DNA from 3 places in the Priestia sp. ST2 genome. Region 1 is predicted to be linked to each of the others. Evidence: riboswitches for the same ligand, from Rfam matches in the RefSeq annotation. Region 1 holds a riboswitch; each other region holds the start of a gene.

Region 1 (10,468 bases):
GGGGGAACAACAGGTTTTCCAAAAGGAGTCATGCTTACTCATAAAAACTTGGTAGCCAATGCAACGATGTGTTCACATTGGTTATACCGCTGCAGGCATGGAAAAGAAAAAGTGCTTGGAATTATCCCATTTTTTCATGTGTATGGTTTAACAACGGTTCTTGTTTTATCGGTTTTGCAAAACTATGAGATGGTTCTTCTGCCTAAATTTGATGCAAAAACGACGCTCAAAACCATTCATAAGCAGCAGCCTACTTTATTTCCAGGTGCGCCGACGATTTACATTGCATTATTAAACCATCCTGATTTAGCAAAATACAACTTATCTTCTATTGATTCATGTATGAGCGGTTCGGCTCCACTTCCTGTGGAAGTGCAGGAGCAGTTTGAAAAGCTCACCGGAGGTAAATTAGTGGAAGGATATGGATTAACGGAAACCTCTCCTGTTACTCATGCTAATTTTCTTTGGAAAGAGAGGATACCAGGAAGCATTGGAGTGCCTTGGCCAGACACAGATGCCAAAATTCTCTCGTTTGAAACAGGTAAAGAAGCTGCTGTAAGCGAAGTAGGAGAAATTGCGGTTAAAGGTCCTCAGGTAATGAAAGGATATTGGAAGCAGCCTGAAGAAACGGAGGCTGTTATGCGAGACGGATGGTTGCTAACAGGTGATGTTGGCTATATGGATGATAAAGGTTATTTTTATGTAGTAGATCGGAAGAAAGATATTATTATTGCCGGGGGATATAATATCTATCCTCGAGAAGTTGAAGAAGTATTATATGAGCATGAAAAAATTCAAGAAGCTGTAGTGGTGGGTGTTCCTGACCCATATAGAGGAGAAACGGTGAAGGCTTACATTGTATTAAAAAATGGTGTAAGATGTACTGAAGAAGAGTTAAATGAGTTTTCTAGAAAGTATTTAGCTGCTTATAAAGTTCCGCGCCTTTATGAATTTCGAAATGAGCTTCCCAAAACAGCGGTCGGTAAGATTCTGCGACGAGCGCTGATTGATGAAGAAAATGAAAAGCATAAAAAGGCGACGTAATCGATCGTCGCCTTTGATTTTTTTCCTGAAACATAATTGACAGATACTTGCGGTTTCTTTATTATAAAGATATGAATGAATAATCATTCATATTTTAAAGGAGCGTATAAGATTGAGAAGAAATAAGCCAAAGTATAAACAGATTATCGATGCAGCTGTAGTAGTAATAGCAGAAAACGGATACCACAATGCTCAGGTTTCTAAAATTGCTAAGCAGGCTGGAGTTGCAGACGGTACGATATATTTATATTTTAAAAACAAAGAAGATGTCTTGATTTCCTTGTTTCAAGAGAAGATGGGACAATTTGTAGAAAAAATTTATGAAGAACTGGCGGGAATTGAAACCGCGGCAGAAAAACTTCATGTGTTAATTGACAAACATTTTTCGTTTCTAGCGGAGGATCATCATTTAGCTACAGTGACCCAGCTCGAACTGCGTCAATCGAACAAAGATTTAAGATTGAAAATTAACGATGTATTAAAAGATTATCTGACTCTCATTGATTCTATTTTGCAGACAGGAATCGAAACGGGTGAGTTTTCTGAAAATATAGATATTCGTCTTGCGCGACAGATGATTTTTGGAACGATTGATGAAACTGTCACAACATGGGTAATGAACGATCATCGATATGGTCTAATAGAATCGGTAGATAAAGTCCATTCCCTGCTGTTAAACGGCTGCAGCGGCTCATAATCGTAAGTGAGCCTGCTGCTCCCCTGCGAGGGGAAAAGCGCAAGGTAATGAAAATAGAAAGAAAGGGTGGCGTAAACAAATGGAAATTATCCAGGTTGAAACTGTTGATGCAATAAGTTTCATTACGTTGAATAGACAACCTGCTAACGCTTTGTCTCAAGACTTATTAAAAGATCTTTCAAGTGTTTTAAAACATTTAGAAGATAGTAAAGAGACAAGGGTTATCGTCATTAAAGGTGAAGGGAAATTCTTTTGTGCCGGTGCTGATATAAAAGAATTCACATCACTTCAGCAGGAAAAAGAATACGAGAAGCTTGCTGTTAACGGTCAAGAGCTCTTTGAGTATATTGAAAATTACCCAAAACCAGTGATTGCAGCTATTCATGGAGCTGCTTTAGGCGGAGGGTTGGAGCTTGCTATGAGCTGCCATATCCGTTTGGTAACAGAAAATGCTAAGCTGGGCTTGCCTGAGCTTCAGTTAGGGATTATACCAGGATTTGGAGGAACTCAGCGATTACCTCGTTATGTAGGAGTTCATAAGGCTTGTGAGATGATGCTGACAAGTGATCCAATATCCGGAAGCGAGGCAGTGGAGTTAGGATTGGTAAATGCAGCTTTTGAAGAAAGTCAGCTTATCAATGAAACATTTTTACTTGCTAGAAAAATTGCCAAAAAAAGCCCAATCTCTGTTAAAGCCACCTTGCAGCTGCTTCAGCATGTAAAAACAGATGCTTATTACAGCGGCATCAAAAAAGAAGCGCAGTTTTTTGGAAGCGTATTCAAAAGCAGGGATGCTCAAGAAGGCGTAGCCGCTTTTATTGAAAAGCGCCAGCCTAAATTTTTAGGAAAATAAGCTTAGGAGGGGAATTGAATGAATATTTACGTGTTAGTAAAAAGAACATTCGATACAGAGGAGAAACTTTCATTAAAAAATGGTCAAATTGTTGAAGATGGGGCTGAATTTATTATTAATCCTTACGATGAGTATGCAGTTGAAGAAGCTATTCAGCTAAAGGAAAAGCATGGCGGGGAGATTACGGTCGTGAGTGTAGGAGGGGAAGAATCAGAAAAAGAACTCCGAACAGCTTTGGCTATGGGAGCAGATAAAGCGGTTTTAATCAATACGGAAGATGACATAGAAGATGGCGATCAGTACACGACTTCTAGGCTGCTGGCACAGTACTTAAAAGAACAATCTCCTGACTTAATTTTGGCAGGAAACGTAGCGATTGACGGAGGTTCGGGCCAAGTGGGACCGCGCGTAGCAGAACAGTTAGAAATCCCTTATATTACGACGATTACAAAATTAGATATCGAAGGTGAAAAAGTGACTGTTGTACGCGATGTGGAAGGTGATTCCGAGGTTATCGAAACGTCGCTTCCTCTTTTAGTAACAGCTCAGCAGGGACTTAACGAACCTCGCTATCCATCTCTTCCAGGGATTATGAAAGCGAAGAAGAAACCGTTGGTTGAAGTGGAATTGGATGATTTAGATTTAGATGAAGATGATGTAGAAGCAAAAACAAAGACAATTGAAATTTATTTGCCTCCGAAAAAAGACGCAGGACGCGTACTACAAGGAGATATAAAAGATCAAGTGACAGAACTGGTCAATTTACTGCATAAAGAAGCAAAAGTCATTTAATAAGTCAAAAGTTAAAACAATGGGGGTATTGCAATGGGACGTAAAGTGTTAGTTCTAGGAGAAGCACGTGATGGGGGATTACGAAACGTATCGTTTGAAGCGATTTCCGCAGCGTCTACTGTAGCTGACGGTGGGGAAATTGTTGCAGCGTTAGTAGGAAAGGACGTAAAAGCTTTAAGTGAAGAGCTTATTGCATACGGAGCGAATAAAGTTGTTGTGACGGAGCATGAAGATTTAGCTGCTTACACATCGGATGGTTATGCTCAGGCGTTATTAGCCATCATTGAAAGTGAACAACCTGAAGCTATCGTATTTGGCCATACGGCTCTTGGCAAAGACCTAGCGCCAAAACTGGCAGCTCGCTTAGACAAAGGACTTATCTCAGATGTGACGGATGTAGAAGTTGGAGGGGATCAAGTAGTCTTCACCCGCCCAATTTATTCTGGTAAAGCATTTGAAAAGAAAATCATGACCGATGCTTTTACGTTTGTCACGATTCGTCCAAATAATATTTCACCGCTTGCAAAAGATGAGGGACGTACAGGCGATGTAGAGGATTTAAATGTTGAAATCAAAAACCTGCGTACAGTTGTAAAAGAAGTTGTACGGAAAGCAACGCAAGGGGTTGATTTATCCGAAGCAAAAGTCGTGATTGCAGGTGGTCGAGGTGTAAAAAGCACGGAAGGTTTTGGACCTCTCCAAGAACTAGCGGACGTGTTAAATGGAGCTGTTGGGGCGTCTCGCGGAGCGTGCGATGCAGATTACTGCGACTATTCTCTTCAGATCGGTCAGACGGGCAAAGTAGTCACACCAGATTTATACATTGCCTGCGGAATCTCGGGAGCCATTCAGCATTTGGCCGGCATGTCAAATTCAAAAATTATTGTTGCCATTAACAAAGATCCTGAGGCGAATATTTTTAAAGTAGCTGATTACGGAATCGTTGGAGATTTATTTGAAGTGGTGCCTCTGCTAACGGAAGAATTCAAAAAGCTGAAAGTACAGTCTGCGTAAGAGGCTGAGACAAAAGGATTTTAGACGAAGTGAAAAATGAACCATTGATCAAGATGTTTGATTAGTGGTTCGTTTTTTTGTTAGGGTAAACGCAGGTTTCATGTGTGTGGGTCTTTCTAGCAGTTGATTGGAGGGCAAGGCGAAGACTCCTGCAGAAAGCAAAGTCTTGCACAGAAATCATCTGCGGTGTCGCAAGCGGTTCAGCCCTTGTATACTATTCGTTCGTCTTTAGATAGGATTCATTTCGTTATGTCTCAGCCTCATGGAAAACGAAATTTTCTACGTATGTTTTTATGTGAATTGTACAAACTAGAGCGGAGAATAAACAGTATAAATGTAAGCAAAAAGTTAGCAAACCTTATTTGAAGGTGATATACTGTGAGTAGAATTTGGATATTGCATATATTTAGGAGGAATTAAAATGGCTATTGCACATGCTACAGATAAAAACTTTACAGATGAAATTAAATCAGGCCTAGTGCTTGTTGACTTTTGGGCACCATGGTGTGGCCCTTGTAAAATGATTGCTCCAGTTCTTGAAGAAATCGATGGCGAACTTAACGATAAAGTTAAAATCGTGAAAGTAGACGTTGATGAAAACCAAGAAACGGCTGGAAAATTTGGTGTTATGAGTATCCCAACTTTAGTATTATTTAAAGATGGAGAGAAAGTTGACCAAGTAGTTGGTTTCCAACCAAAAGAAGCATTAACAGAATTAATTAATAAACACGCGTAAGTCAAAACCTAGCTCAGGCTAGGTTTTTTCTTTTTCTCCACTTTTTCTCTTTTGGGAATACTTTTATTTAGCGAATATGCGTTCGTTTGTTTTATACTAGATGTAAGGAACACCGCCATAAATCCGGCTTATGTGCATGTATTGTAAAGCAGGAAAGAATGTAGATTACGCTTCATAAGCGAATGTATAGATGGACAGAGTAAGAGAAGAGGAAGGAGAAAAATATGAACGATTATTTAAAAGAAAAGCTGGCTATTTTACCGGATCAGCCCGGCTGTTACTTGATGAAAGATAAATATGGAACGGTCATTTACGTAGGAAAAGCAAAAGTATTAAAAAATCGAGTGCGCTCCTACTTTACCGGATCTCATGACGGAAAGACGCTTCGACTTGTAAACGACATTGTCGATTTTGAATATATCGTCACATCTTCTAATTTAGAAGCACTTATTTTAGAAATGAATTTAATTAAAAAGCATGATCCAAAATACAATATCATGCTTAAAGATGATAAGGGTTATCCCTTTATTAAGATTACAGCTGAAAAGCAGCCCCGACTTGTTATTACAAGAAAAATAAAAAAAGATAAAGGGAAATACTTCGGGCCTTATCCTAACGTTCAAGCTGCAAATGAAACAAAGCGGCTTCTTGATCGCATTTATCCATTAAGAAAGTGCTCTACCATGCCAGACAGACCTTGTTTGTATTACCATATCGGGCAATGCCTAGCTCCTTGCGTAAAAGAAGTAAAAGAAGAGCAAAACAAACAAATTATTGAAAATATCACGCGGTTTTTAAATGGTGGATATGAGCATGTCAAAACAGAATTAACTGAAAAAATGTTAAAAGCTTCAGAAGAACTTGACTTTGAACGGGCTAAAGAATATCGAGATCAAATTGCTCATATCGAAGCGACAATGGAAAAGCAAAAAGTAACGTTTAATGATTTTGTCAATCGAGATGTGTTTGGCTATTCTTATGATAAAGGCTGGATGTGTGTTCAAGTTTTCTTTATTCGCCAAGGGAAGTTAATTGAGCGAGAAGTTTCTATGTTTCCTTTTTATAAAGAGCCAGAAGAAGATTTCTTAACTTTTATCGGTCAGTTTTATGCCAAAAATATTAAGCCAAAAGAAGTAATGGTTCCAGCAACGATTGATGCAGAGTTGGCTGAGAAATTAGTAGAAGTAGAGGTTCAGCATCCAAAGCGAGGCAAAAAGAAAGAATTAGTAGAACTTGCGTGTAAAAATGCAAAAATTGCGCTCGGTGAAAAATTCTATTTAATTGAACGAGATGAAGAGCGCACGGTTGGCGCAGTTGAACGGTTAGGAGAAGAGCTTGGAATTGCCGCTCCTTATCGGATTGAAGCATTTGATAATTCAAATATTCAAGGGACAGATCCCGTTTCTGCGATGATTGTTTTTGTTGATGGGAAACCGGAAAAGAAAGAATATCGCAAATATAAAATTAAGACCGTAAAGGGACCAGATGATTACAGTTCCATGAGAGAAGTCGTTCGCAGACGGTATTCCAGAGCGTTAAAAGAGGGTCTTCCGCTTCCAGATTTAATTGTTGTAGATGGAGGCAAAGGGCATTTAGCTGCAGTACAGGACGTTCTCGAAAATGAATTGGGACTTTTAGTGCCTACAGCAGGTCTTGTCAAAGATGATAAGCACAGAACCTCCAACCTGATGATTGGTGAGCCTCCTCAAATCATACCGCTCGAACGCAATAGTCAAGAATTTTATTTGCTTCAGCGAATTCAAGATGAAGTTCACCGTTTTGCGATTACCTTCCACCGTCAAGTGCGCTCTAAGTCCGCTTTTCAGTCTGTTCTGGACGATATTCCGGGAGTGGGCGAAAAACGTAAAAAAGCTTTGTTAAAGTATTTTGGTTCGGTGAAAAAATTGAAAGAAGCAACGGTTGATGATATTCGAAATTCAGGTGTTCCTCAAAACATCGCTGAAAAAATTTATGAAACATTGCAAAAATAGTCTTGAAATAATAGAAAATATTTGATAAGCTATTAACTAATTTCATACGACACTTCATCAAATGAAGTGAAGATAGAGGTGCAAATTTAATCAGTACGTATCAGGAAGGGTATGAGCTCTTATGAATGATGCGGAAAGGGAAATTTGCCGAAGTGAACATTACCTCATAGTAATGATTGCTGGTTCTGCGTTGAATAAACGTAGGATTGTCAAGATGTAGATTCTTGGAGAGCTATCTCACGGCAGTGGACGGTTATGTTTTATAATTTTCGTTCGTTAAGCAATGAGAGCTCATCTCATTGCTTTTTTTATTGTCTGAGTAAAAAAATTTAGCTTCTCATCATCCTGCATATGCAAATTTATTGAAAAGGAATGAACAAAATTATGGCATTAATCGTTCAAAAATTTGGTGGAACATCTGTTGGTTCTGTTGAACGTATCCAACATGTAGCAAACCGTGTTATTCAAGAAGCAGAGCGCGGTAACCAAGTAGTTGTTGTTGTATCGGCAATGGGCAAAACTACAGATGCACTGGTGAAATTAGCAAGTGATATTACGGACAGTCCAAGCAAACGCGAAATGGATATGCTTCTTACAACTGGAGAACAAGTAACGATTTCCCTGTTAACAATGGCCCTTCAATATAAAGGGTATGAAGCAACTTCGCTAACAGGTTGGCAAGCTGGTATCCAGACGGAAGCAGTTCACAGCAATGCACGAATCCAGCACATTGACACGACTCGTATTCAAAGCCAATTAGATAGAGGCCGAATCGTAGTAGTAGCTGGATTCCAAGGCTGTTCAGGAGATGGTAGCATTACAACATTAGGTCGAGGCGGCTCTGACACGACGGCAGTAGCTCTTGCCGCAGCATTAAAAGCTGCAAAATGTGATATTTATACAGATGTAACAGGAGTGTTTACGACAGATCCGCGCTATGTAGAAGATGCTCGTAAGCTTCACTCTATTTCATATGACGAAATGTTAGAATTAGCTAATTTGGGAGCAGGGGTGCTGCATCCGCGCGCTGTTGAGTTTGCAAAAAATTATCAGGTACCGCTAGAAGTGCGTTCAAGCTTAGAAAACGAGAATGGAACGATTGTTGAGGAGGAAGTTTCAATGGAACAAAACTTAGTCGTAAGAGGAATTGCGTTTGAAGATAATATTTCACGAGTGACAATTGAAGGGTTAAACAACGAGTTGCAAACTCTTTCTACTATTTTTACAGCATTAGCAAAAGAACAGTTAAATGTGGACATTATTATTCAAAACGTAACGGCTAATAATCGTCTCTCTATCTCATTTTCTATTAAAACCGTAGACGTAGACGCCGCTCTTGCCGTCTTAAAAGAGTATAAATCTACTTTGGGATATACGCGTATTGAACATGAAAGCGGTTTGGCTAAAGTATCAATTGTCGGCTCTGGCATGATTTCTAATCCAGGCGTTGCAGCCGAAATGTTTGAAGTGCTGGCAGGAGAGAAAATTGAAGTGAAGATGGTCAGCACGTCTGAAATTAAAGTATCTACAGTTGTACCGCATGCTGATATGGTAAAAGCTGTTGAGACGCTTCACGTAGCATTTGAATTAGAAGAGCAGCAAGCAGTGCAAGTATAAAGAAGAGAAAAAAGACGTGGTATCTCCACGTCTTTTATATATACGTATTTCCTACTTTTTATAACGCTCCGCGCGTGTTTCGGTAGGTAAGATATCTTTTCGGTCCCACTGCACGGAAATCAGCACTTTTCCGTTCTTTTCTTTATGTGTTAAGTAGGCTTCTGTTAGGCAGTTGTTTTGACGCTGAATCTGTTCAGCCACAAATCCTGACTCAAGATGAAACGAACAAGTTTCCTGCTGAAATCTTTTGCTGACCACATCACCTGATAACTCAAGCTCGAGTGAATATTTATCTTTTTTTGCAAGCGTCAGTGTTCCCCAGGAAGCTGCTTTAAAAAAAGCGACGATTTCATCCATTGTATTTAATGGGTATTTCCGAGCAAGGTGTTTTCCTGCCCAGTATGAAATGGTATTTGTTTCGTCTCCAAGAAGCTCTGGAATTAACACGTCACGCAAAAGGCTGTATCCGAAATATGAAACGTGATCAAGAGTTCTCTCTGTTTCAGCTGTGACATTAGGTTCTGATGTTTCCATCGTCTCTTCAAGTTCTTGCTGTGATTCTGTTTGTAAATTGCTCATGCTTTCCCCTCTTTCTTTACTACTATTATATACAAATCTAAAAAACCTCTCACGCATTTTTTTAATAAAATGTAAGAGGATCTTTATTATGGTAAAAAGAGTTAGATGTAAAGATGAAAAATCCATAATATACCTTTTAAAAGGGTACTTTTACCTGTGTAAATGTTTTGTGAACTTGTTTACAATAAAAGCATAAAGTAAACGCTTACTTATTTGTGGCAAGCAATATTATAATAGAAAGAAAAAATCTGTAACATCAATACAGTAAGCGTTAACAAATATAAAATTTTATAAATTTATATTTTATAGAAGATTTAAACATCTTGCCTTGACGCTCTTAATCGATGGGAGTAAAATTAACCTGTCACATACTTTATTAGGAAATGCAAAGGTTTTCATTTCCTGTATTCACGATTAATCTATTTGTCTAGTGGGAGTAAGAAAGTTCTTCACAAACTATGTTCATTTAACTAAGGGGGGTCTACGCAGATGGCGGCAAACAGAGAGTTTCAATATCGGAGAATCCATTCATTACTTGGGGTAATACCAATCGGGATTTTCTTAACACAGCATTTAGTTGTGAATCATTTCGCGACAAAGGGAGAAGAATCATTTAATCAAGCAGCTCACTTCATGGAGAGCTTACCTTTCCGCTATGCTCTAGAAATTTTCATTATTTTCTTACCAATCGTTTTTCACGCAATATACGGTCTTTACATCGCATTCACTGCTAAAACAAACGTTAACAACTACGGTTTTTTCCGTAACTGGATGTTTATCCTTCAGCGTGTTTCAGGTGTAATCACACTTATCTTCATCACATGGCACGTATGGGAAACCAGAATACAAGCTGCGCTTGGAAAAGAAGTAGATTTTCAAATGATGGAACGAATTTTAAGCAACCCGGCAATGCTTGCATTCTACATAGTTGGTGTTGTATCTACGATCTTCCACTTTGCAAACGGTCTATGGTCATTTGGAGTTAGCTGGGGGTTAACTGTAACACCACGTTCTCAAAGAATTTCAACTTATGTGACATTAGCAATCTTCTTAGCACTTACATTTGTAGGTGTTCGTACATTATTCGCATTTGCATAAAATTAAGGTTTTGAAGGAGTGGGGTTCCGATGAGTAACGGAAAAATC
Region 2 (10,468 bases), on a different contig from region 1:
TTGTTGCTTTAACAGGACAGGCTGCTTTGGGAAGGCAGCATAAAGATTCGCATCAGTATATGGACATTATCAAAATGGTGGAACCGGCAACGAAGTGGGGTGTTCAGATAAAAGATGCACAAACGCTTCCTGAGATTATTCGAAAAGCATTTAAAATTGCACAAATGGAAAAGCCAGGACCCGTAGTAGTAGAATTGCCAGAAGACTTAGCAACTCAAATCGTTCCCATTAAACCTATTTTACCTACATCTATACCCGTAAGCATACCTATATTTGAGTCAATTCAGGCTGCCAATACTCTTATTAAACAGTATGAGAGACCTTTTGTTATTATCGGTAACGGCGCTGTTAGACAGGGAGCTGTGGATGAGCTTCAACCATTTATTGAACGCCTTCAATCACCGGTTACCCATAGTTATATGGCTAAAGGTGTACTGTCTAAAGATCACCCACAAAATTTCTTTACGTTTGGATTTAATGAAAAAGATGAAGTGCTAGCAGGCTTAAAGGAAGCTGATCTACTTATTGTAATTGGGTTTGATCTTGTCGAAAGGTTACCCAAAGAATGGAACACAGAAAAAACATCAATTTTACATATAGATACTTTACCGGCAGAAGTAGATGAATATTACCCTATAGAGGTCGAATTGGTTGGAGATATAAAGCAGACTTTACGAGTATTCAATCAGCTTGATATTCCTTCTAAACCATGGATTCCCTCTGGTAATCTCCAGAAACAAATTAAGCAATCTTATCACATTGAAGAGAAAAAGATAGATAGCGATTTGCTGCCTTTGACAATCGAGAATATCTTGCATATTATTGACAAGCTCTCTTCAGAGAAAACAATTGTGATTTCAGATGTGGGAGCTCATAAAGTATCTATAGCCCGAACTTATCAACCTAAAAACCCTAACAGGCTCATTATATCAAATGGTCTAGCTTCCATGGGTATTGCTTTACCAGGCTCAATTGGAGCTAAGCTAGCCTGCCCTAATGATCCAGCTATTTGTATTACTGGAGATGGAGGAGTTTTAATGAATTTTGCTGAAATAGAGACGGCAAAACGCTTAGGGCTTTCATTCATCATTATTGTTTTAAACGACTCTACATTAAAAATAGAGCAGGAAATGATGAACAAAAAGTTTGGTAAGAGCTATGGAGTAACTTTTACAAACCCAGATTTTGTTCAACTGGCAAAAAGCTTTGGAATTAAAGGGGAACAGGCAAATAGTTTAGTTGAATTTGAAAATATAATGAAAAGAGCCTTACAAAGTTTAGATGAGATTGTCCTAATTGACGTTCTTCTAAAAAACTGATTGCGATTTCTCCATTATTTTAACGAGTTATCTTTGTTAAGGGATTAATTTGTAGATTCACTAGGAAATAAATGTTTTTAATTTTTTAAAATAAGCTAAGCTGAGTTCAACCCAAATCCAACTATAAAGGAAAGTAAATACAAAAATTAAACCAGTAGTAGAAAGAGAAAAATTTTTAGAAATCACGGGACCTAGTACTGGGAATTTGAAACCGTACAATAGGGTAATAATCCCAACAGTTAATAGAGTGGCCCCACTTACAACAATGTATAATCTCTTTTTAAAAAAGTAAAAAGCAGTTCCTATGCCCATTCCCAATATTCCTGTTGTAAAAGGAAAAATAATAAGTTCACTTGGCTGGATAATCAGAAGAAGCAGGTTTGTTAGTATATAGGTAATAAATCCTAGAGGGAGCGAAAGTGTAAAACAAAAAAGAATGGGTGCAGTAGAGAATGGACTAATAAAAACTCCTATTCCTGGTAAGAAACCTCCTGCTGATTGAAAAAGGGCTGCTAAGCTGGCGAAAAGAGCGCCTGATACAAGCTGCTTAGTTTTAGATAGTCTATTAAAAAAAAGCTGCGCACAGTTTACTTCATTTGAAAGAGACTTTAAAAAGTACATGAATTTCACCTCGGTTAACTGTTTTTACATTATAAGGGGTTAAAGAGAGATTTAGATCATTGCCTGATATATCAACTCTTACATGTAATATATGAAGAAATTAAGAGGGAGGACTAATAAGTCGCATTTACTTTTAAAGGAATAGGTCATATCCGTTAAGATAAATTTCTTTATCTTTCTAAAGGTATGTACTGTAGCCCATAAAATGAACCTTTTATGGGCTTTATTAATTAAAGGCTTTTTTATTTTCTAGGAAGTTCATTTGTTTATTCCTATAAAATAGCTGGTAAAAAAATTAAGCTATAACTTTTAGGAGAAAATCAATACCCAGTCGAATTTTATAAATATAAGTCATGGAACAATTTCAAAAACAGTACCTTGATTAAAGTCAGACACTTTCATAGAGCCATAAACTCCTAAATAAAGCCTGGTTTGATCCAGATTCGTTCCCAAACTAACGTAGTAAGCTGATTGAGAACCAAAATTATAATCAATTTCCACCACACTAAAATCATTTAGCTTACAATCTGTACCTGCCCTGGTATAAGCTAAAACCCCTTTAACTGGGGAATGAGATTCTTTAACCTGTGCAATATCTGTAAACATAACGCTTCCTGTTAAGCTAGGGATATTATTTCCCATATATGGCTGAACTCCTGTAAGGGAGGTCCCTCCAAATTTATTGGGGCGGGGATCTTTATGAAAATAACTAGTTAAAGGCTGAAGACGTCTCACTGAAGTTTTTACCGCTTCATTGTAATAAGCAATTATTTTCTCATCCAAGGCCGGATTTTCAGAACACCTTTTTATAAACGAAGTCGGAAAATCTCCTTCCCATCCCCGCCAGCCAAGGTTAATAAATCCTTCTTGGCTGGGTTTAGCTCTCATTAAAGAAGCTTGAACAAGTTGAGGAACAGGTATTGACTTATAATGAACAAATGAAAAAATCGACTCTACTACGTCTTGTCCAACATTTCCCACATATTTGATGTACTGATTATAAAATTTTTGAAATGAAATGCCCGTTATATTGCGAACACCCTTAGCAATGAGCGTAAGAGTTTCCTGAATAGGTGAGGGGAGTTCACTAAAACGTGTGACTACGGGTGGATTATGGATAAATGTATTCTTACCTACATCAATTTCAATTATTTTCCCGTAAATTTCTATATCATTCTGACTTAAGTTAAAGGGGTCATAGCCTGATCCACCATCTCCGGTTGTAAAGATAAGTTTTCCAGTTTCAGGTGAAAAGTTTAAGCTGTTGACACCATTATGATTAAAAAATGGTCTTCTTAAGTTAAGTAACGTCCGTCTTTTTTGAGGCTGAGCATTTGGTTGGAAAATCCATTCTTCCACTGTATCAATATGATCATATTTAGTTTCTCTATTTATCCACCTTAAGTTTGAAGTTTTAGGATCACACGGGTTAGGTCTATAATGTTCGGAAAGTGCACCTGGGCCTTGTGTTCCAGCTACTGAGTAATGAAGATAAAACAGACCGTTATAATAAAATTCTGGATGAAACGCTAGCCCTAGCAATCCTCGTTCATCATATCCTCCGCGGGAAACACCTGGTTCAGACGTACCTAATTTTATGATTCGTGAGCGAATATCTAAAAAAGTCTGTATAGCTTCGTCTCTTATGTAAAAGATCTCTCCTACTTGGGTTGCAATAAATAAACTTTCAAATGAGTCACCAGGAAGTATAGCTGTTTTCAAAATGGTAGGTAAATTTATCTTACTAACAATAGGCCGTAAACTAACCTTAGCTTTTATCAACTAACTTGACACTCCTTTTTATGGTTTTCTTTTATAAGAATATGATTGTAACTGTTCTATTAGTATCAATACTATTTTATAAAGTTAGGCAATTTAATGGAGAGACCTAATCGAGAAGCTTCTTTCATAAAACTTATTTAGTCCTGATTAAGCCTGCTATTTTCTTCTCTCAACACTCAAGATTCTCCCAACGTTCATAACTATTTGTGACTCCCCAAAATTGAAATTAAGGAAAAATAATAATTAATTTACAAAAAATAGTGATATTATTTTATAAATTGGAAAAGAATATGACTTATGAAAGGAGTGAATGCAAATGTCTGTGAAAAACTGGTTAATGGGACTATTCGTTTTGTTTGCGATGGTTATCAGTGTGATGACTTCAGGATCACTCGGCGTTTTGGCCGAATCAGACATGGTAAGACAAAAAACCATGGAGGTTCAGTTGAACGATGATTACTTTAATCCAGAAACCATCACTATCCCGAGTGGAAAAACGACAACATTGATATTAAAAAATGAAGGTCAGAAAGAGCATACCTTCACAGTAGAAAAGCTCGGAATTGACGCTGAAGTCCAGCCTGGAAAAGAAAAAACCATTACCGTAAAACCACAAAATCCTGGTACATATGAACTGATATGTAGGTATCATTTTAATAGTGGAATGGTGGGGAAAGTGATAGTCAAATAACAAGCAGGGCCAATGGGTCTCTGCTTTTTGAAGTGAATATAACATACTTTCTTAATTAACATAATGGATTTTAAAGGTATAAATAAACCGTTCACAATTTCAAAAAAGTAATAAATATTTATTTCAAATATATACTAAATGAAGAAAAAGCACAGGAAAGTATAGAATAAAAACAGCATTTATATCCAGGTTATTAAAAAATGTATCCTTAATGAATGAGCAATGAGCATTGTTTAATTAAAAGGAGGAATTTTATATGGGCGATAATCAATCAAATAATTTAGAACAGGTATCAGAGAATAATACAGATGAAACCAAATTAGGTGATCTTGAGAAAGAGTTTGTAACAAAGCCTGCTAAGTCTTCTGATCCTTATCCGCATAAATATTATACTGGAGACATTTCTATAGTTTCTAATGCTATGCCACGAAACGAGAAAGAATAAAAGTTTCTTATATATTAATATATAAGAGAAACTTTAGACCATTTAAGCTTAAGCTCTGTATTTTTTCAGAACCAAAATACATCTCATAAAAAACAGTTATGTTTCATTTAGTATTTTAAATCCAAAGTAATCGCTTTCATTTTTTGTTTTCTCGAAATCATTGATAGGTTATAATAAATATCTACAAAAATATTAAATGATATGTAAGTAACAAGTAATTACACCCTTAATATTAAAAAAAGAAAAACTCCCTTAACGCACTAGGGGAGTTTTTCTTTTTTAAAATATCCAATATATTACATTTAAACTCATCAAAAAAGAGGTGTTCACTATGTTGAAGCCCGTTAACTATTCTACTTAATATATGAGTAGGCTACGAAATGTTTATATACCTGTAAATGGGCGATTTACCATATAAGAACATTAATACTTAATTGGAAGGAGAATGAAAAATGAACAATAATACTGAAACCGTTGAAAATAAAGTAGAGGATAAACTAAATGAAATGAGTCAAGAGAAGAAAGACAACATCCTTTCTAGTTTTAACGAATTTAAAAGTTACTTAGGAGATAAAGTCACAAAAGGTGAGAAACTAGGGTTAAATGATAATCAATTAGCTCTAGCAGCTAAAAAAATAGCTGATTATCTCGCAACACATGAGGAGCCACAAAATGAAGAGCAATACTTGTTACATGAGTTATGGAAAGTTGGAAATGAGGAAGAACAACATCATCTTGCTCATATGCTTGTTAAATTAGTTAAAGAATAAGCTAAATCCCTAATAAATTGTTATTTGCCATTATTTATTAGGGATTCAAGTGTATTCAATTAACGTAGCAAAGAGCCACTTGCGTAAAACAATTGGTTCTTTATATTCGTTATGTGTTAGGTAATATCTTTGCAGAAGTAAGAATAAGCCGAGATTGAAATATGGTATCTGCAACCCCTTTTATTGACAACTTATTAAGAATGTATAACTAAAGAAAAGAAATAAAGATCGGTTATTTTCTTCCCTCTTTATTCATTTTCTTTAGAATCTTCCTGGTAATGTTCATTTAAGTATGGGTTCTCTGTCGTAGCAAAATTAACAGATTGAAGGCTAGTTTCAGGATCCATTCCATAATAGCCTTTTAGTTCCGCATTTTCTAGCTCGCCACTTCTGAATTGTGGTTCTTTTTTCTCTTTCATGCTGCACCTCTTTTTTCTTATAAATAAAGCTTAGAGAAATATGGTATTAGTTATTCGGTTCTATTTGGAGATGGAAGAAAAGAATATGAAAATTCCATATCCTTCCTTTGTGACTTTTTATTTTTCTTCTAAATCAAGGACTGGAACCATACGGTCTTCATCATGTGTTCCTCTCGCATGAACGGTAGCCATACTTGATGTTTCATCTACACTTTTAATCCAAATAGGAACTCCGTGGTAATGAACATCAATTTCCTTGGGTGAAGAAAGAATTTGCTTAGCTCGATCTATTTCCATATTATCACCTCATTTTTTAGTATGTCCCTGCAATGCATCAATTAAAAGATAAAGCTATATTTCCTCAACAATAATTTGACTACACGCTACAACTCATTCCCTCAAAAATTAATCTATCCTTTAACCTTACAAAAATCGAACATCAATGGGTTTGCTTAACCTCATTTTATTCTTTAATTCGAATACGTATAAATACGAAAAATGAGCACATACTGTACCTAATCAGATTCCTCCTTTTGCTGACAAATCATTTCTCCTTTAATATGTTAAGTTTACAAAAAACATCTGTCTTCACAGGTGTTTTTTATTTTGAGAAAATATATTAATTTGTATACAAACTAAGTTTTATTTTACTTCTAGTAGGGGAATAAAATAGTAAATTAAATTGGAGAGGATGAGGGGTTTATGATAGAGATGGAGGTAAAGAACCTTCAAAGGTCAGAAGCTAAATTTAGAAAGGCTGAATCAGAATACTTAAATAAGGCAATCGAAGAGTATTTCGTTCGTCGTACATACCATAATGCACCAGTAGTTGATGCACTTCGATATGTACTAACGATTGATAATAAAAGGGAACATTTAGAAAGTGCCGTTGAACTTTTTGGAGATAATATCAAAGAAGTAAATAACCAAGATATTATAAACTATTTAAATCAATGTAGATGTTATAAGGAAATAAGAGATATAGTCTAAATTTGATGCTATCTTATGAAAAAATTTATTGTTCATAAATAACCAAAAGGGGATTGGAGATATGAACTATAAACAAAGGGATTATTATATTAGCGCAAAAGAAAATGAATATTATAAAGTACTAAATGTAGTCGATTATATGTTAGAGGAAGCAAAAAGCAACAATAAATATCCTATATGGGGTGAAAAGCTAAGAACTGAGTTAAAAGAAAGTGCTGGCAACAATCTTACTCCATGGCATTTTAATACAATAATATCCGTACTTTTAGATTACGTACCTGATGAAGTAAAGAATAAACCTAATGCTAAGTCACTCTAAGCGGGTGGCTTTTTATGATGTGCATAATATGTAAGTTAAAACATGTGGTGAATAGCAAAAAGAAAGGTGAAATAGTAATATGAGTGATACTGAGATTGTGGGTTTGAGTCAATAATCCGGAGTCATTCTCTCAAAAATAAGTGTAAGGACTTAATTACAAGGTTTCCATAAAATTATACTTAAATGATTCTTGCGTGAAAGGAAATTTACTGTTATATTAAATTCAATTAAATATTTTCTTATTTCAATATTTTTTGAAGTGAGGATAGAGGCGCAAAGATCATAAGTATACAATTTGAGGAGAATGAGATCCAATGACAATTGTGGAAAGGGGTATTTGCCGAAGCCGAAAGAATCTCATGTTCTTGAAGCTGGTTCTGCTGTTGAATAAATACAGAACTGTCATATGGGAAACTGTATGGAGGGCTATCTTACGCACGGAAACTATTTTTGATAAATATTGTTTCTACTGCAGCAACGAATCCCTCGTTGCTGCTTTTTTGCGTTTCTTATGAATGGCCCTAACCCCTCTAATTTTTAAAAATTTATAAAGGGTGTGTAGTTATGAATTTTGGCCAAGTATTAACAGCAATGGTTACCCCGTTTGATCAGAATGGCGAAATTGATTTTAACGCGACGAAAATGTTAGTTGAGCATTTAATTACAAATGGCACAGATAGCTTAGTTGTAGCTGGTACAACTGGAGAGTCTCCAACATTAACCACAGAAGAAAAAATTAAATTATTCCAATGTGTGGTAGAAGCTGCTGCGGGAAGAGTCCACGTCATCGCTGGAACTGGCTCAAACAACACGCAAGCTTCGATTAGCTTAACGAAACTTGCAGAGGAAACAGGAGTCGATGGTATTATGCTCGTTGCTCCATACTATAATAAGCCGTCTCAAGAAGGCTTGTACCAGCACTTTAAAACGATTGCCCAGTCAACCTCTTTACCAGTTATGCTTTACAATATCCCAGGGCGAAGCGTAGTTAACATTTCTGTTGAAACAATTGTTCGTCTATCAGAGATTCCTAATATTGTATCAATTAAGGAAGCAAGTGGCAACTTGGATGCCATGGCAGAGATTATTAGCAAAACACCTAGCGACTTTACACTATACAGCGGCGATGATGGGTTAACAATACCAGTATTAGCAATTGGCGGGGCAGGAGTTATTTCAGTTGCTTCCCATATCATTGGCAATGATATGCAAGAAATGATTAATGCCTTCAAAAATGGCGATGTCCAAAAAGCTGCTGCTACACATCGCAATCTGCTTCCAATTATGAGAGCATTATTTATTGCGCCAAGTCCTTCACCAGTAAAAGCTGCATTAAATCTAAATGGAATACAAGTTGGCGGTGTTCGTTTGCCAATGGTTCCTTTAAGCAATAAAGAGCAAAGTGCGCTAGAAGAAGTTCTGCAAACTAGCGGCATTAACGTTACCTGTTGAAATAAATAAAAACAGATTAGAAGAGAGAGCATAGCTAAAACGACCGATTCAATCGATGCATTAAGGCAAGATTGGTGCACAAAGCTCAAGATGGATGAATCATCATTTAGCTAACTCCTAAAAACAGAAAAACTCCCTTAACGCATTGGGGGAGTTTTTCTGTTTTTTCTATGTATGTATACTATATACATCTTCAGTTGCCATACAGAGGGAGACCTATTTCACTATATGTTCGTTCTTCTGTCGGTATTGGTGCAAAAACTTATATCTTAGTCAACACGATTCCGCATAAAGTAAGAATAATTCCTATTAATTGATATTTTTTAAGTCTTTCTTTAAAGATAATTAAGCTCCCAATTAAAACAACAATACAATTTAAACTAATGATTGGATAAACCACGCTGGATGGACCTTCCTTTAGGGCGAATAAATAACAGCTGTAACCAATCGTACTTAATATACCAACTAGTATACCTATCTTTATTTCAATTTTATGTGCAGTTAATTGTTTAAATTCTTTCCGAGCTAATAAACTTAAATAGACAGCTCCTCCACCATACATTGAAACAAGCATTTCACCCATGCTAAAGTGCTGATACGTGCTGAATTTCATAATAACACCAACTGTGCCGATAGATAGAAGAGCTAAACAGCAGCTCAAAATCCATAATTTATACTCTATGTGTGCCGTTTTGTTTGGTTGATACTGAATAATACAAGCTGCCAATATAATAATGACGATACCAATCCAATTTGTTAAAGGAATGGATTGAGGAAATAATAAGGATGTAGCTATAACAACAATGACTGTATTCATCGCAATAATGGTAGATGTAATACTCGCAGGTCCTTTCTCAAAGGCTTTCGACATTTGGATATTGCCATTGGCATTTAATATACCGATTAGTGCCCCCGTTAAAATAGGTAAAATGTGAAATTCAAAACTTCCTTTAATAAGAGTAAATAATAAGAGGATAAAAAAAGAAATCCAATAAAAGAAAAGTTGAATACACACTTTAGATAAATGTTGAAGAGCACCCCATTTAAATAAAGTATTATTTACTCCGAAGCATACAGCTGTCCCTAAAGCAGATATAAACCATAACATAGTGTGTAATTCCTTCCTAGTAGTTTTTATACTACTAAATTATACAATTTATATAATAGTTTTAATATTTCAATTTAATGAAAAATAGTTTCGAATAACTCTTTTGTAAAAGTATAAAGATGAGAAGAGGAGAAGTATAAATTTATTACGAACCAACGGATTGTGCTCTTTTATTAAAACCTCGTTTCCTATTATTCTTACACCTTTTTACTGTCCAATAAAATGCGATGAATTTTTCAAATCCATTCACCATTTTCTTCTCATTAAAACCTAAAGCTTTGTATCCTAAAACTCAAATGGACGTTTTAGAAGATGAGGTGCGGGAATCAAGTGAAGTAAGACAATGATTAAATAAAGGAGGAGTTGCTATGAATATAACAGAAGTGATGACTTCTAATGTTGAGACAGGTAACCTTAAAAGTTCATGTGGTGAGGTAGCTAATATGATGAAGAATGTAGATGTAGGAGTTATTCCAATTTGTGAAAATGATAAACTAATAGGCCTAATAACGGATCGTGATTTAGTCGTCAAGGGATTAGCTAATAATTTTA
Region 3 (10,468 bases), on a different contig from region 1:
AATAGAAATTGAAAGTAAAGAACAATATTTAAAAAGTGACCTTGATAGCGGTGGAAAACATCGATTCTTTTGGCTCGGAATAGATACGTGCACCAATAAGATTATTGGCTGTATTGAATATGGTCCTGCTAGTGAATTAATTACGGCGTGTACAAAAGGAGAGCTGCAAGGATGGATTGAAATCGGCACAGTTTTTGTTCATCCAAAGTACCAAAGAAAAGGTGTAGGAACACTGCTTTTACATACTATGCTGCTTACACTTCAAAGCAGAGAAATTAAAAAAATTTGTTTGGACAGCGGATACAAAAATGCTCAGGAAGTATGGAAAAACATATTTGGAATCCCTGATTATTTAGTAAAAGATTACTGGAGCAAGGGGTATCACCACATGGTTTGGAAAATATCAGCAGAAAGTACGCCGATAGTATTTAAGCTCAGCTATAACGAAGAATAAGATGTCTCCTAGAAAATAGCCGGTACGTTTCTACCGGCTATTTTCTCCTGTTAAGCTGTTTACATATGTTTACATATGTGCAATTATATATTAGTGTATCTTATTAAATATAATACCTTGACTGTCATAGTAATATGATTTAAATTATACATAAAGAGGTGATACTTTGGTATATGCAAAAATGTCTTCAGATTTACTTCGGGGACATACAGATACAATGATTTTAAAATTACTTCTCAGCGGTGATAAGTATGGGTATGAAATTAGTAAGCTTATTTATACCTACTCTAAAGAGCAGTATGAATTAAAAGAAGCCACAATGTATTCAAGCTTGAAGCGCCTTGAAAAAGACGGCCATATTCTTTCTTACTGGGGAGATGCTGTACAAGGCGGCCGCAGAAAATATTATAAAATTACAGAACAAGGAAAAAGCGTATATAAACAAAATAAAGAAAATTGGGAGCAAGCGAAAAAAATTATTGATTTATTGTTGTGAGAAAGGATGATGTTATAAATGAACGAAAAAATAAAAAATCATGTGCATAACATTTTGGCTCCTTATCAGGATGTAGAAAATGTTCAAGATCTAGAAGAAGAACTATCACAGAACTTGCAGGAAAAATTTACAGATTACAAAAAAGACGGGCATAATGAAGAACAGGCTTATTATATGACAATCAATTCTATCGGTGATATTACAGAACTGATTCAATCAATGAATGTAGAAACAAAGGAATTAAAGCAAACCGTCCCTATGGATTTTTCAAAGACCGAGCTTACAAAATCTGATTTTCGTTCTGTATCGGTGTATAAAGGGAAATTTAATGCCAGTAATTTGAATGAATCTGATTTTAGCTACGCAGATCTTACGGACAGCATGTTTAAAAGCAGCAATTTAACGAAAGCAATATTTCATCACGTTAATTTAACAGGCGTACAATTTAAATGGGCAAATTTTAAACAGGCCAGTTTTAAAGACTGTATCTATGACAACACGTACTTTAAGCAATGTAATTTAACAGACATTGTATTTGACGAAGAAACATTTAACGGAACAATCTTTGAAGGAACATCATTAAAAAAAGCCTCATTTCGCCACGCAACTTTGCTAAATGTACAGTTCCGAGGATCAGATTTAAAGAAATCTGATTTTGAAGGTGCAAAAATGGATAAATTGACATATAACTTTTTAAAAAGTGCCAAAATAGATCTTAGTAAAGTTACGATTATTTAAAGATAAAAAAGACCTCTCTGAAGGTCTTTTTTTATGGACATATAGCAATTCTTTTTAAGAGCGAGCAGGATAGTTTATTAGAAAGCTAGAACACATTCATAATACGAACGATTACGGCAACAAGGTGGATATGAGAAAAACATATTCGTATCTTTGAATAATAAAGCTTTTATCACTTATGTGGAGGAGTATGGAAATGTCTATATATGAAATTTGGAATGAAGTGGATCTTTATATGAATGATAAGCTTATACAACCTGACCCTGTTCTTGATGAGGTATTGAAGGCAAATCAAGAGGCTGGATTACCTGCCATCGACGTATCGCCTAATCAAGGAAAGTTTCTGCATTTGTTAGCTTCATTAAAAGGAGCTAAACGCATTTTGGAAATTGGTACTCTTGGAGGGTACAGCACGATTTGGCTAGCCAGAGCTCTTCCGAAAGACGGACAGCTGATTACGCTCGAATTAAGCGCTCAGCATGCAGAAGTAGCAAGAGCTAATTTAAAAAGAGCGGGAGTAAGCCACTTAGTAGAAGTCATTGTCGGCCCCGGGCTTGATACATTAGCTGTATTAAAGGATAAGGGAACAGAGCCGTTTGATCTTATCTTTCTTGATGCTGACAAGCCGAATAACCCAAATTACTTAAAGTGGGCTCTAGAATTATCGAAAAGAGGAAGTACGATTATTTGTGATAATGTTGTTCGTCAAGGGCATGTGGTGAACTCAGAAAGTGAAGATGAAAATGTAAAGGGAATTCGCCAATTTATGAATGCTCTGGCTCAAGAAAAACGAATAAGCGCCACGGCTATACAAACTGTTGGAAGCAAAGGCTATGATGGATTCATTGTAGGGGTTGTTGAATGATAAAACTTTATTACACCTAAAAAGAAACGGAGACATAACGAAACTCATCCAATCAACAGCTAGAAGCAAATACATACATGAAACCTGCGTTCATCATCATCCTAAAAAAATCCGAATGAGCTGGATTCTCGACCAAACTCGTTCGGATTGTCCTTCAACTAACATACTTTTGTTCCAGACTCTTTTTTAAAGGAGCCCCAATTTATCTGTCATTTGTTTTTCGGTTAAAAAATTAATCAATTCTCGTACAGCGAATGAACTGTAGCGTTCTTTTAACATAATAATTCCAAGTTCCCACATCATTTCAGGATCTGCAATAGGTACGGTAGTAATATTGGGATCTTTCACTTTGGCATAAAGCGATTCGGGTAAAATAGCAATACCTAGTTCTGCCGCTGTTAATTCAATAATTAAATCCCATTGAGAACTTTTATACGCTATAGAAGGCACAAAGCCTGATTTTAAAGCATCTTGAATTAACCGGTCGTGCAGCGTAAATTCTTCACTGAACATAATGAATTTTTCATGCTCCAATTCTTTCATCCAGACGGAAGAACGTTTTGCTAAAGGATGGTTTCTATGCGCGTATAAAAGAAATCTCTCCTTAACGAAAGGGTATACGTGAAAATGCTCATCATGACCGCTTGTAAGAGGAAGCATAACAATCCCCATATCTACACCAGCCTCTTCCACAAGTGCTTCAATTTTTTTTGCTCCAAATTCAATAAGCTCTAGAGATACTTTAGGGTATTGTTCATTAAATGCTTTTGCAATCTTCGGGAAAAACAAGGTCCCGATGAGCGGAGGGACTCCCATCTTGATTTGCCCTGTTTGCAAGTTCATTAAATCTCCCAACAAGTGAGGCATGTCTTTTAACACCGACAGAGCTTTAGTTGCCTGATGATACACGACTTCTCCTGCATCGGTTAGCTTTAATTCTCTTGTTGAACGATCAAGAAGCTCAAATCCTAGTTCATTTTCTACTTTTTTGACGGCTTTACTTAAAGCCGTTTGTGACAAGTGAACTTGCAGCGCTGCCTTTGTAAAATTTTTATGATTCGCTACCTCTATAAAGTATTCTAAGTCTCTGATTTCCATGTGAAACTCCATTTCTGCAAACTGCTTATCCTTTTTCTTTACTCTTTATTTTAACCACTAAATTATTTACTGTAAATGCGCTGATTAAAAAGGGGGAGGATATATCCAATGAATAAAAACAGGGAAAGGAAATGAGCTAAAGTTTCTGTCGAAATTGATTTATAAAACGAATAATCTTTTTATAGAGAAAAATAGATTTTGCTACTAGCTGATGAGGGATATAAAGACTTTTGTATGTGCGTTCGGGTAAAAATGCAAAACTTATCAAAATAACTGAAAGTCCAAAGGCTGCAGCTGTAATCTCTAGCCAAGAAAACACCATGTCATTCCTCCTTTTACAAACCTATTAATAGAATATGTAAAAGTTCGAAAGGAGGTTGTACGATAGCCCCATAACGAGCAGGGGTATGAAGTTCTCTCTAAAAATAAAATGACGTTAAAGAACGCAGGCGCTGCGCTCTTTAACGTCATTTTATTTTCGTTCTTCAGCTTGATGCTCTTGTTTGTTTTGCTCAGTAAGACGTTTTTGATGAGCTTTTGTTTCTGCGCTTACGTGATTCGCATCATTCGGTTGATTTTTCTTTGAACCTCCTGCAGCGTTACTCATTAGACGACACCTCCAGTCCGGTTATGAAACATACCTTTAGAATGTGCGTATGTACAGACTTTATACACCGCTATCGATATTACTGCACACGAAAAAAGCAAAGGGAGAGTCACTAAGACTGTTCCCTTTGCTTTTTTACTAAGCGACTTTATCGGTGGTGATAATTTTGTTAATCCAGTCTTTTCCTTCTGTAAACCTTGTAACAAGCATCGCTGTTACTGTATTTCCCGTACTGTTTAAAAGCGTAGCAGGGGCGTCAATAATTGTGGAAATGACCGCGATAATGGGCAGAACTTCTGGCGAAAATCCGTAAATTGTAATGATTAACATTTCGCCAATCATACCGCCTCCAGGGATTGCTCCCATTACGGCTCCAACTAAAAAGGCTACGCCTAAAATGCTCAAAATACTCGTAGCAGACGTCATATCTTTGCCAAACAAACTGAATAAGAAAACAATCTTTAGAATACCACCGATAACAGAACCATCTTTATGCGTGTTTGCTCCTAGTGGAATCACTGTTTCAGCAATATCCAGCGGCACACCCATTTTCTTTGTTGCATCTAAATTGACTGGAATAGATGCAGCAGAAGAACAGGTAGCAATAGCGGTGATAGAAGGAGCAGCTGCATTTTTCCAAAACAGCTTAATTCCTGCTTTACCGCCAGCAATCCATGCATATAGCGTAAAGAAACCGAAATAGTAAACGATTGCAATTAATAAATAAAGAATAAATGCTCTAGCGTACCCTTGTAAGATCTTTGGTCCAAGTTCTCCTACTACAGTAGCGAAATAGCATCCTAAACCAATTGGGGCATAGTACATCACAATTTTAACAACCTTCATCGATACTTCTTGACCCGAAGTCAGAAATTTCGCCATAGGCTGTCCTTTTTCGCCAGCCATCGTTGTAGCAATACCGAAAATAACGGCAAAGACAATTAATTGTAAAATGTGCTCTTTCGAAAATAACTGAACAAAATCAGGTACAGTAAATGTACTAACAAGCTGAGTTAAAAGCGTCATTTTTTCAGCTGTATTTTCACTGTCACCCATCAATTCTTTAATGGCAGAAGTATCTACATTATGTAGCGGATTGTAAAGTGATGCGCCTAAAAAGCCTAAAACGGCTGAAACAGCAGCAGTGGCGATAAACACAACGGCGATACCTAGCATAATTTTACCAAGACGCTTCATTTCATTCATGTTTGCGATCGCCGAAGCCACACTAAAAAAGACAAGGGGAACGATAATCATGAACATTAAATTAAGAAACAAATCACCAAAGGGCTTTACGACTGCCACATCCGGCCCGATAGCATATCCTGCTATCCCGCCAATTAAAATAGCGAGAAGCAGAATAAGCGATGATCTGTACGTTTTAAATACACTTAAAACCATAGTTAGATTTCCTCCAAACAACAATAGCTTCTTTACTACGCAAGAACAGCTATTATTTGCTCATTGCATACGTAGTAACGACTGGCTTTACATCTTTACGCACCAAATCTTCGTATGTTTCTCGCTCTACAGCAAGACGAGCTTCTCCATTTTTTACAAATACAACAGCAGGGCGCGGAATACGGTTGTAATTGCTAGCCATTGAATAGTTGTAGGCACCTGTAGAGGACACTGCTAATAAATCTCCTTGATTAACGCGCGGTAAATCAATATCCCAAATAAGCATATCTCCTGATTCACAGCATTTACCCGCAATTGATACTGTTTCATCTTTTTTATCCGTCACTCTATTAGCCAAGACAGCTTCATGTTTTGCATCGTAAAGAGCAGGACGGATATTATCGGTCATACCGCCGTCAATTCCTACGTATTTTCGTACACCTGGAATCTCCTTCGTTGATCCAATTGTATAAAGCGTTGTACCTGCTTCTCCTACGATGCTTCTTCCAGGCTCAATCCAGACTTCTGGAAGGGTATAATTCTGTTCAGTTAACGTGCGGCTTAGCTTTTCTGTCAGTGCATCTACATAATACTCAACTGGAAGAGGAGAGTCGCTTTCGGTATAACGAATACCAAAACCACCACCTACGTTTAAAACTTTTACTTCAAATTCCATTTTATCACGAATGCTGAATAAGAAATCAGTTAAAATATCAATGGCGCGAGAAAAACCATCTACTTCAAAAATTTGCGAACCAATATGACAATGAATGCCTAAAAGATCGTAGTAAGGCTTTTCTAACGCAGAACTTACCGCTTTCATGGCTTGGTCATTGGAAAGACCAAATCCAAACTTGGAGTCTTCCTGTCCGGTCATAATATATTCATGTGTATGGGCTTCAATTCCTGGAGTAACACGCAGAAGAATAGATGCTTTCTGTTTGCGCTCAGCTGCTAAGGCATGCAAAACTTCAAGTTCGGTAAAGTTATCAACAACAAAACAGCCAATATTCGCATCAAGAGCCATTTCCATTTCTTCAATCGTTTTATTATTGCCGTGAAAATGAATGCGTTCAGCTGGATATCCAGCTTCAAACGCTGTAAATAATTCGCCTCCTGAGACCACATCTAGTGACATATCAAGCTTCGTTAAAAGGCTAGCCATTTCCATACAAAGAAATGCTTTCCCTGCATAGGCGATTTGATATGAAAATCCGCTTCTTCGAAAGGCTGAATGGAAGGCCTTGCATTTCGTTTCAATTAATTCTTGATCGTAGATGTATAGGGGAGTGCCGTATTGTTTTTTCAGTTCGACCGTATCGCACTGCCCAATTTCTAAATGATTGCTGCTGTTAATTTTACTCGTTCCATGTAAGTACATACTCCGTATCCCTCCATTTAAATCATTCAACTATAACTTTGAACTTTGATGGTCAGTAGAAAAACACAAAAAAGACCCGTGAAGTGATGTTCACGCGTCTTGGTTTCATAATAATAAAGTATTATTACATTCTAGGCATCAACATCTCTTCAATAGCTCTCCACAAACCAAATGGTTTGTGACAGCTCAGCATTTATTCAATACTGAACCAGTATATGAACACAATGGATGTTTATATACTTCGGCACGAAATCCCTTTTACTTATCTTCACAGACTCCATTAGTCTCCAATAAGTGACTCTTGATTTCATGCACCTCTATTCTCAGAGAGGAAAATTATATTTAAATGTAATTCCTATTATATTTCCTTTTCCTCCGTCTAGTCAATGAAAAGTTAAGGCATAGGAATATCAAAAAAAATAAATAAGAAAGCTATGAAGCTTCCAGATAGAATCCAAGCGACCAGTGCTGTCTTCTGATGAATGACTAAAAGTGAGAACGTGGCAATGTTGAAGAGAAAAGAACACAGCAGCGACCATCCATAATGATGAGTGATACTGTGATTAACATAAGCAATGAACTCAATCACAGTAAATAAAAGCGCCCACAAAAGAATCCACCACAGCCTGCCGCTTACATGCAGCGGCAGCCTTCCTAAAAAAACCGGTATAACAAACGGATAAATAATTAAAGTTATTCCAAGGGAAACCATTAGGTGATCGGGTAGAAAAAGGTGATCAATACCTACAGGGTGAAATACCCATACGCGGTGATGAAACAGCAGCACTTCATAAAGCAAATTCCCTGTGACCCAAAACAGCAAAGTAGGATAGTATTCTTGATACCTTCGCCACTTGCCAAATAGTAAACCAAGAATGATGAAAAATAATACAAATGAAGATTGCATACGCTCTCCTTAAAATAATGGTTATTTCTTTTTATTTACATATTATAGTGGTTTTATTCTTTCATTTTTTTATTCAGAAACTATAATAAAAAAGCGGTAAGCGCAGTGTTAAATATGGGTGATCACTATTTGTGGTTTGCTTCAGCTCACCATAATTCCCGTAAAAGAACTTATTGCGCTTTTGTTTACAATGAAAGGAGCTATATGTCAAAGTCAGCAAGATTCAAAAATAAGCTCAAGATAGCTTCGCCTAGTATGTGACTTCTTTTTTTGCTATGCTAAAGTTGCGTACATATAGCATGAGAATATTAGAAGAAAGAAAAGGGTGTTTTGGTATGAAAACATACATCGTAGTTGGAGCTGGGGTACTTGGAGCTTCTACAGCATATCATTTAGCAAAAGCAGGAGCAGATGTGACATTGATAGATCGCAAGGATGCAGGTCAAGCTACTGATGCAGCAGCAGGAATTGTTTGCCCATGGCTTTCGCAGCGTCGAAATAAAGCATGGTACCGCTTAGCAAAAGGCGGCGCTAAGTACTATCAAACATTAATTCAGCAATTAGAAGAAGATGGAGAAACGGATACGGGATATAAGCGAGTAGGAGCAATTAGCTTACATACTGATGAGCAAAAACTTAAAAAAATGGAAGAAAGAGCATATAAGCGTCGGGAAGAAGCTCCTGAAATAGGCGAGATTACACGTTTATCCGCTAAAGAAACACAGGCTTTGTTTCCGGTTCTTTCGGAAGAATACAGTTCAGTTCATATTAGTGGAGCCGCTCGCGTTAACGGAAGAGCTCTTCGAAACGCACTTGTGAATGCAGCGAAGAAAAACGGTGCAAAAATAATAGAAGGAAACGCAGAACTACTTTATGAAAATAATCAAGTAACGGGCGTTTCCGTAAATGGACAAACCCTTCTAGCAAGTACAACAATCGTAACGGCAGGAGCGTGGGCAAATCAATTACTAGAGCCTCTTGGAGTGAAATTTTTAGCAAGCTTTCAAAAAGCGCAAATTGTCCACTTGCATCTCCCTGATGTAGATACAAAAGACTGGCCCGTTGTGATGCCTCCAAGCGATCAATATATTCTTTCATTTGAACAAGGTCAAATTGTCATTGGAGCAACACATGAAAACGACACGGGCTATGATTTGAGAGTAACTGCTGGGGGGATGCATGAGATTTTTTCAAAGGCCTTATCAATTGCTCCCGGCTTAACAGAAAGCACAGTCTTAGAAACAAGGGTAGGGTTTCGACCATTTACTCCAGGATTCTTGCCAGTCATTGGAGCTCTTCCGGCTTACGAAGGAATACTAGTAGCGAATGGTCTCGGAGCTTCAGGCTTAACGTCGGGTCCTTATCTTGGTTCAGAGCTTGCTAAATTAGCACTTGAAATGGAAATGGAAATTGATCTTAGCGACTATGATGTAGGAGGAGCTATCGAGTCTTAAGCAAACAGAATGAATGAAAACAAATAGAAGTTCGCAAACTATAACTACTATATGATGAAAGGAAGTAGATTGTTTGCGAAAGATTATGATAAGTGCAGCAGCAGCTTTTTTATTTATGAGCGCGACGCCTGTATTAGCGGAAAATAATCCTCAGCCAGAAACAAAAGACGTGCAGTTGACGTCTGAGCAAAAGCAGGAACTGTCCGTGCTGTACAAAGAAATGCTAGCAAAAAAGAAAGAAATACTTTCAAAATATGTGGAGTACGGCGTGCTAAGCAAAACGGAGAGTCAAAACATTTCTTCACATATGGAAAATCGCTATCAGCATATGGAGCAAAATGGTTTTGTGCCAAAGCGACACTGTCATAAAATGCATCATTCAAAGTAATTCCTATTCACATAAAAAAGCGCCTTTACAGGCGTTTTTTTTATGTGAATGAATGGAAAATATCCGCTTCTTTATCTAGTAAATTCTAAAATCCTCATGTAAAATTAAGAGAATGAGAACGAGTAGGAAAGATGTTAGTGAGGGGTAGGTAAATATGAACGATGAACAAAAATAAAAAAATAGTCCGATTACATGCAGAAAATCATTCAGCTGAGGCGCTAGGAATCATATTTGCTTACAAACAAAAAGATGACCATCTTGTTTACAGTATGTATCAAGGTGAAAGCGTTCATGACCAAAAAATACCTCTAGAAGAATGGGTCTCGTATGAGCATTTTTTCGAAGCACTAAACAAAAAGAAAAAGCTTATGTACGAGCTTCAAATAAATGATAAACGCTATGTAGTAAACTTAACCCCTTTATCTTACACAGAAAAGCCTGAAATTATGGGACATTGCGTGAATATAACTAGTTATCAGGAGAAAAAAGAACAGGTTCAGCCTTTTATTTATCATAACGCAGATGCTGTTGCTGTCGTTGACTTAGAAGGGAAAACGCTTCAAGTGAACCCTGCGTTTGAGAATACATTTGGCTGGACGTTTGAAGAAATTCATCAAAAGCCTCTTCCGATTATACCTTCGTTTTTAAAGGAGCCAGTGTGCGAACTTCATAAGACCAT

Evidence for each region. Region 1 has a riboswitch for lysine ahead of AC0KUU_RS00880 (aspartate kinase). Riboswitches for the same ligand answer to the same signal wherever they lie in the genome.
Region 2: linked by a shared signal. The riboswitch ahead of dapA (4-hydroxy-tetrahydrodipicolinate synthase) and the one ahead of AC0KUU_RS00880 (aspartate kinase) in region 1 are both predicted to bind lysine.
Region 3: linked by a shared signal. The riboswitch ahead of lysA (diaminopimelate decarboxylase) and the one ahead of AC0KUU_RS00880 (aspartate kinase) in region 1 are both predicted to bind lysine.

Annotation. Positions count from the first base shown of each region.
Region 1 is NZ_JBVVNT010000001.1:171,049-181,516, forward strand. It holds gene AC0KUU_RS00845 (AMP-binding protein) at 1-1,044, shown strand, start outside; gene AC0KUU_RS00850 (TetR/AcrR family transcriptional regulator) at 1,157-1,741, shown strand; gene AC0KUU_RS00855 (enoyl-CoA hydratase) at 1,821-2,594, shown strand; gene AC0KUU_RS00860 (electron transfer flavoprotein subunit beta/FixA family protein) at 2,613-3,386, shown strand; gene AC0KUU_RS00865 (electron transfer flavoprotein subunit alpha/FixB family protein) at 3,420-4,400, shown strand; gene trxA (thioredoxin) at 4,822-5,136, shown strand; gene uvrC (excinuclease ABC subunit UvrC) at 5,361-7,127, shown strand; lysine riboswitch at 7,193-7,370, shown strand; gene AC0KUU_RS00880 (aspartate kinase) at 7,512-8,744, shown strand; gene AC0KUU_RS00885 (YslB family protein) at 8,796-9,323, opposite strand; gene AC0KUU_RS00890 (succinate dehydrogenase cytochrome b558 subunit) at 9,813-10,421, shown strand; gene sdhA (succinate dehydrogenase flavoprotein subunit) at 10,451-10,468, shown strand, end outside.
Region 2 is NZ_JBVVNT010000002.1:990,679-1,001,146, reverse strand. It holds gene AC0KUU_RS11515 (acetolactate synthase large subunit) at 1-1,319, shown strand, start outside; gene AC0KUU_RS11510 (hypothetical protein) at 1,380-1,940, opposite strand; gene AC0KUU_RS11505 (PQQ-dependent sugar dehydrogenase) at 2,292-3,722, opposite strand; gene AC0KUU_RS11500 (cupredoxin domain-containing protein) at 4,039-4,413, shown strand; gene AC0KUU_RS11495 (hypothetical protein) at 4,670-4,858, shown strand; gene AC0KUU_RS11490 (DUF3243 domain-containing protein) at 5,311-5,628, shown strand; gene AC0KUU_RS11485 (hypothetical protein) at 5,877-6,047, opposite strand; gene AC0KUU_RS11480 (H-type small acid-soluble spore protein) at 6,165-6,344, opposite strand; gene AC0KUU_RS11475 (hypothetical protein) at 6,750-7,037, shown strand; gene AC0KUU_RS11470 (hypothetical protein) at 7,099-7,356, shown strand; lysine riboswitch at 7,615-7,793, shown strand; gene dapA (4-hydroxy-tetrahydrodipicolinate synthase) at 7,921-8,808, shown strand; gene AC0KUU_RS11460 (DMT family transporter) at 9,071-9,916, opposite strand; gene AC0KUU_RS11455 (CBS domain-containing protein) at 10,285-10,468, shown strand, end outside.
Region 3 is NZ_JBVVNT010000002.1:419,954-430,421, reverse strand. It holds gene AC0KUU_RS08610 (GNAT family N-acetyltransferase) at 1-454, shown strand, start outside; gene AC0KUU_RS08605 (PadR family transcriptional regulator) at 621-950, shown strand; gene AC0KUU_RS08600 (pentapeptide repeat-containing protein) at 969-1,688, shown strand; gene AC0KUU_RS08595 (O-methyltransferase) at 1,867-2,553, shown strand; gene AC0KUU_RS08590 (LysR family transcriptional regulator) at 2,740-3,651, opposite strand; gene AC0KUU_RS08585 (hypothetical protein) at 3,788-3,973, opposite strand; gene AC0KUU_RS08580 (hypothetical protein) at 4,124-4,258, opposite strand; gene AC0KUU_RS08575 (dicarboxylate/amino acid:cation symporter) at 4,397-5,659, opposite strand; gene lysA (diaminopimelate decarboxylase) at 5,712-7,040, opposite strand; lysine riboswitch at 7,186-7,368, opposite strand; gene AC0KUU_RS08565 (CBO0543 family protein) at 7,435-7,947, opposite strand; gene AC0KUU_RS08560 (NAD(P)/FAD-dependent oxidoreductase) at 8,283-9,401, shown strand; gene AC0KUU_RS08555 (YckD family protein) at 9,475-9,789, shown strand; gene AC0KUU_RS08550 (PAS domain-containing sensor histidine kinase) at 9,951-10,468, shown strand, end outside.